DNA from 2 places in the Bacillus sp. CGMCC 1.60114 genome. Region 2 is predicted to be linked to the other one. Evidence: predicted binding sites of a transcription regulator. Region 2 holds the regulator's gene; the other holds the start of a gene.
What was found. The regulator Rex, encoded in region 2, represses fermentation and respiration genes when NADH is low (regulators of the CRP and FNR family bind a similar motif). The targets are predictions, from matches to a motif close to TTGTGAAATATTTCACAA.
Positions count from the first base shown of each region.

Region 1: adhE (bifunctional acetaldehyde-CoA/alcohol dehydrogenase) is a predicted target of Rex. The motif match lies at 1,738-1,755, and genes of this name have one in related genera.

Region 1 covers NZ_JBHTHG010000007.1:185,313-188,509, forward strand. Annotated here, with positions in the region: gene adhE (bifunctional acetaldehyde-CoA/alcohol dehydrogenase) at 1-1,630, opposite strand, end outside; gene ACFQZ1_RS04120 (bifunctional cystathionine gamma-lyase/homocysteine desulfhydrase) at 1,894-3,027, opposite strand; gene ACFQZ1_RS04125 (O-acetylserine dependent cystathionine beta-synthase) at 3,030-3,197, opposite strand, start outside.
Region 2 covers NZ_JBHTHG010000062.1:4,585-7,781, reverse strand. Annotated here, with positions in the region: gene groES (co-chaperone GroES) at 23-307, opposite strand; gene ACFQZ1_RS10955 (CPBP family intramembrane glutamic endopeptidase) at 662-1,390, shown strand; gene ACFQZ1_RS10950 (YdiK family protein) at 1,393-1,590, shown strand; gene ACFQZ1_RS10945 (redox-sensing transcriptional repressor Rex) at 1,617-2,246, opposite strand; gene ACFQZ1_RS10940 (ABC transporter ATP-binding protein) at 2,429-3,197, shown strand, end outside.

The sequences.
Region 1 (3,197 bases), on a different contig from region 2:
CCGGCTTGAAACTTCTCATCATTTCTGCACCTTTAAATACAGTTTCATCTGACGGATCTGGTTCTACTTCAAAGAATACTTCCACCTTTACATCATTCATATGTTGACGTAAATAATACGTTACTGTATCAACATATCCCAGCTTCACCATTCCAGGATCTGTCACAATAAACGCTCGTGAAATATTCGGCATTTTCGCTAAATATTGCGTTGCATGTTTTTCAAAATAAATTTTTGGTGGCAGCTTGAACCACTGCATATTCTTTTTTCTGTTTGCAAGTCTTTTTATATTCAGTAAATGTGTTGCCGTTACGTTTTGAGAAACAGAGTTCTTTCCGTATGATCCGCATCCAAGTGTAAGTGATGGAATGAAAGCATTATATACATCACCAATTCCGCCGTGTGCTGACGGAGCATTTACAATAAGACGACATGCTTTCATACGTAAACCAAACTGTTTTTGTACTTCTGTATTTGTAGAGTGAATGACTGCAGAATGCCCTAACCCGCCAAGCTCTAACATATTTTCACAATGCTGTAATCCTTCTTCTAATGAATTTGCTTTTATACAAGCTAATACCGGACTTAATTTTTCACGCGATAACGGATAATCTGCACCGACTCCTTTAATTTCAGCTACAAGCATCTTTGTGTCTTCAGGTACTGTAATTCCAACTAAAGCTGCAATATAATGAGCGGATTTCCCTACGATATCGCTATTTACTGCACATGTATTTTCATTAATAACAAGTTTCTCTAATTTTTTTCGTTCTTCTGCTGTTACAAAGTAACAATTGTTCGCTGTCATTTCTTGTTTCACATCATTATAGATTTCTTTATCTACAATAATTGCTTGTTCAGAAGCACAAATCATACCGTTATCAAATGTTTTCGATAAGATTACATCATTTACAGCTCGCTTCACATGTGCTGATTTTTCTATATAACAAGGAACGTTACCTGGTCCTACCCCTAAAGCTGGTTTACCAGTTGAATACGCTGATTTCACCATTCCTGCGCCTCCTGTTGCTAGAACAAGTGCTACTCCTTCATGATTCATAAGTTGCTTTGTCGCTTCAACAGAAGGTCTTTCAATCCATTGAATGCAATTCTCTGGTGCTCCTGCTTTTACTGCAGCATCACGCACTGTTTTAGCAGCTGCGATAGAACATTGCTGCGCTGAAGGATGGAATGCAAAAATAATTGGGTTTCTCGTTTTCATCGCAATGATTGCTTTAAACATCGTTGTTGAAGTTGGGTTTGTTACTGGCGTTACCCCAGCAACCACCCCAACCGGCTCTGCAATTTCTATAACTTCCTCATGTGGATCCTCACGAATAATCCCCACTGTTTTATCGTTTTTTATACTATGCCAAATGTATTCAGTTGCGAAAATATTTTTGATACATTTGTCTTCATACACACCGCGACCCGTTTCTTCAACAGCCATTTTTGCTAATGGCATATGTTGATCCACACCCGCAAGTGCCATTTCATGTACAATGTTGTCAATTTGTTCCTGTGTAAATCCTTCCAATGCTTGTAAAGCTTTTTGACCATTCTTTACTAACGCCTCAATCATCTCTGTTACTTCTTGCATTTCATTTACAACTTTCTCTTTGACTGCCATGTAATTTCCTCCTATTCTGCTCTTGGACATAATATGTCCATCAGGGTCTCAAACTGTCCCTATTAGCTAAAAAAATAGAACTACCTTTTCTACATGAATCTCATTGTTTGTGAAACATTTCACATAAATATGTGTAAAGTATCTTGTTTCATGTTCTTACTATACACGAGATATTTTTATTTGTGTGTGTCTAATTTGTGAAAAGTTTCACAAATTAGAAGCATAAGAAACAAGCACTACTTCATTCAGTAGTGCTTGTTCGATTATGATAATGCTCGTGCTAAATCTTCAATTAAATCTTCTCCGTCTTCAATTCCAACTGAAATACGAATTAATGTATCTGTAATTCCTAGTTCTACACGGCGCTCTACTGGAATAGAAGCATGTGTCATTTGAGAAGGAATTGAAATTAGGCTTTCTACTGCACCTAGACTTTCAGCAAGTGTAAAGTATTGTACTTTCTCAAGAACAGCGTTTAATGTTTCTTTACTATCTACATCAAACGAAATAATTGCACCAAAGCCATTTGCTTGCTCTGCTGCTAATTCATGATTATGGTGAATGCTAAGTCCTGGATAGTACACTTTGTTTACTTTCGGATGATTTTGTAAAAACTCAGCAATTGCACGAGCATTTGCTTCATGCTCTTCCATACGTACTCCTAACGTTTTTAAACCACGTAGTAATAAAAAGCTATCTTGCGGTCCTAAAATACCACCTGTTGAGTTTTGTACGAAATGAAGCTCTTCTGCTAACTCCGCACTATTTACAGCTACTACTCCAGCAACAACATCACTATGACCACCTAAATATTTGGTTGCACTATGAAGTACAATATCTGCACCAAGAGAGATTGGTGTTTGCCAATATGGTGTCATAAATGTATTATCAACAATTGTTAATAAGCCTTGTTCTTTAGCGAGCGCTGCAATTTGTTTAATATCTGTAATTTTTAAAAGTGGATTCGTCGGCGTTTCCACATAAATTGCTTTTGTATTTGGAAGAATTGCTTCTCTTACTACTTCTAAGTTTGTTGTGTCAACAAATGTATGTTCAATTCCAAAACGATTTAATACTTTTGACATTACACGGTATGTTCCACCGTATACATCATCTGTTAAAACAACATGATCTCCTTTAGAGAAAAGCATCATCACTGCTGTAATTGCTGCCATACCTGATCCAAATGCGAATCCTGCATGACCATTTTCAAGAACAGCAATTGTTTCTTCAAGAGCTGCACGAGTTGGATTTCCCGTACGTGAATATTCGTACCCTTTATGATTTCCTACACCTTCTTGTTTGTACGTACTCGTTTGATAAATCGGTACTGTCACAGCTCCAGTTGAAGGTTCTCCGATATGAATACCATGAATTAATTTCGTTTTTTTTCTCATTTTTATTCCCACCCTTTGTATATATTCTTACTCAAATAGCGTTCACTACTATCTGGAAAAATTGTTACAATATTTGTGCCTGGCCTTGCTTTCTCTGCCTCTAATAAGCTTGCATGAAGTGCTGCACCCGAAGAACTACCAACAAGAAGTCCTTCTTTTTGTGCCAATTG
Region 2 (3,197 bases):
GAATTTTTTAAGATTTATATAATTAACCGATAACTGCTAAAATGTCGCTTTCACGTAAAATTAAGTATTCTGCACCTTCGTATTTCACTTCAGTACCTGCATATTTTGAGAAGATAATACGATCGCCTGCAGCTAACTCTAAAGCAACACGCTCACCATTTTCAAGCACTCGACCAGTACCAACTGCTACTACTTTACCTTCTTGTGGTTTTTCTTTTGCAGTGTCTGGTAATACGATACCACTTGCTGTTTTTTCTTCTGCTTGAACAAGCTCAATTACAACGCGATCACCTAATGGCTTTAGCATGAACAATAACCTCCTCATTGACTATGTAAATTTTATGTTTATTAGCACTCGAACACTCCGAGTGCTAACACACTTATTATAATAAAGAATCTTATTTTCTTTTGCAAGTGAAAAAACGTAATTTTTCGGAAAACTATTCTACATTCTTTTCCTTTTTTCTATAAGCTTATATACTTTACCGGATGAATAACATAATAATTCTTACCTTCACGGAAAATCAGTACTGATAGAAGATTCATCATCGTTTTTCCTTCTTCTCCTATGTTACAATAAGAAAGATGCCATAAGTTGTTTTCTCTATGGGTAGAGCATTTTCCTTTTTCATTACAAAAAATTTAAAAAGGAGTTATGAAATTGAAGAGACAATACTGGTGGGTTGTTATTACATATATTTTAATGCAATTATCAGGGGTAATTGGAGGATGGATCCTTTTAAAAAGCGGAATATACAACAATGGAAACAGGAGCTTTCAAGAAAAGGTTCAATTAGCAACTGCACATTGGGGAATAATCAGCTTCTTCGTTGCTCTTATTATCATCCTACTGTTATTACGCAATGATACACAATCGGAAAAATGGGAGCGAGAAAAAACAAGCATTTCTGCTACAATAGGTTGGATCATTTTAGGAGTTTTTCTTGCTTTATTCGCCCAAGTAATTGCTGGCACCATCGAAACACAAATTTTTAAAGTTGAAGCTGAATCTGAAAATACACAAAACATTATCGAAATCATAAAAGCTGCTCCATTATTTATAATTGTTTCGTCTATATTTGCTCCTATTCTTGAGGAAATTGTATTTAGAAAGATTCTATTTGGAACACTATATAAACGATATAACTTCTTTATCGCAGCAATCGTGAGTTCTCTTATATTTGCTTTAATTCATTTTGACCCTACACATTTATTAGTGTATATTTCCATGGGGCTTGTTTTTTCATTTTTATACGTTAAAACGAAACGAATTATTGTACCCATTATGGCTCATGTTATGATGAATACAAATGTTATGTTAATTACATTTGTACTTCATCCCTATCTAGAAAAAGCTGAAAAATTGCAAGGATTTATCGGAGGATTTTAAACATGCGAAATTCACCATTTGTTATGGCAACTTTGTACTTTCTTCTCGGGTGTATTTTTACATACTTAGCAATTACAAGTGTTGAAGATACAATTTGGAACTTTTATACACTATTGCTTGCTATAATGGCAACCGTTGATTTTAATTTGGCACTTCGCCTTCTTTTTTCTAAATCGAAAAAAGGTAATATGAAGAAATAATAAAAACGCAGGGAATTCCTGCGTTTTTATTTTGGATAATTTTTTAAAAAGTACACAAGCGTTTGTAATTCTACCGCTAAATCAATATGATGAATTCGAATATGTTCTACTATATTTAACCTAGCAGGTGTAAAGTTTAAAACACCTTGTATACCAGTATGCGATAAGCGATCTGCTACAGCTTGTGCAACAGAAGCAGGTACTGTTAATATTGCCACTTTTATATCATCTGATAATTTCTCTTCTAATTCATCCAGATGATATACTGGAATTCCTCCGATTTCTTTTCCAACTTTCTCTTCATCAACGTCAAATGCCATCTCAATTTTTGTATTATTATTTTTCGTAAAATTGTAATGTAAGAAAGCTGTCCCTAAATTACCTACCCCTATTAGAGCTACACGCGTTACATCATCTTGGTCAAGTGTTTCGCGAAAAAACGACAATAAATAATTTACGTTATAGCCGTATCCCTTTTTCCCTAATGCCCCAAAGTATGAAAAATCTCTTCGAATTGTCGCAGAATCCACTTTCACCGCTTCACTTAATTCTGCAGATGATACGCGTTGCTTACCAGATAATGATAAGTTTTGGATAAATCGATAGTATAGAGGCAATCTTTTGGCAGTCGCCTGCGGAATTTTAGGCTGCTCCATGCAACCCCCTCCTCTCTTCCTATCTGTTCAAGTGATTGAAACATGTACGGAAGTTTAGCATTGAAAGTTTTCCTTGTATAATAGAGAGAGAACTTCTCTATTATGTTCAACTATACACTATTTTTAGTATGATTGAGAAATATAATCATGGCAAAGTTAAGAAATTATTTGAGGTGAAAACATTGATTCTACTACAAGTAAATAACCTTTCCAAGTTATACGCCGCTGAAATGATTCTTTCAAACATTAAGTTAGAGGTACAGACGCGTGATCGTATTGCACTTGTCGGCCGTAACGGCGCTGGAAAGTCTACATTATTAAAGATTATTGCGGGAGAACTGTCCCATGACAGCGGAGAAATTATTAAACCGAAAGATGTATCTATCGGTTACTTAGCACAGCACACTGGTCTTGAGACGTCATTAACCATTTGGGATGAAATGCTAACGGTATTTCTCGACTTGCAACGCATGGAGAAAGAACTCCGAAGGCTAGAACAAGAAATGGGAAAAGAAGAAAATTTCACAAATGTCACTGTACATGAAAGATTGTTAGCAGAGTATGATCGCCTGCAATTAGATTATAAAAATAAAGGCGGCTACCAATACGAAGCGGACATTCGCTCTGTTTTAAGCGGACTCGGCTTTCCGTCTGAAACACACGGAACTACAATCTCGACATTAAGCGGTGGACAAAAAACTCGTTTAGCTCTTGGAAAATTATTGTTAACAAAACCAGATTTGCTTATTTTGGATGAGCCAACAAACCATTTAGATATCGATACATTAACATGGCTAGAACAATATTTACAAGGCTATCCTGGCGCTATTTTAATCGTTTCACACGATCGATACTTTCTAGATAAACTCGTAACACAGGTGTATGAAATCTCTAATAAACAAAGTCGTAAATACACGGGAAACTACAGTAAGTATTTAGAACTTAAAGCAT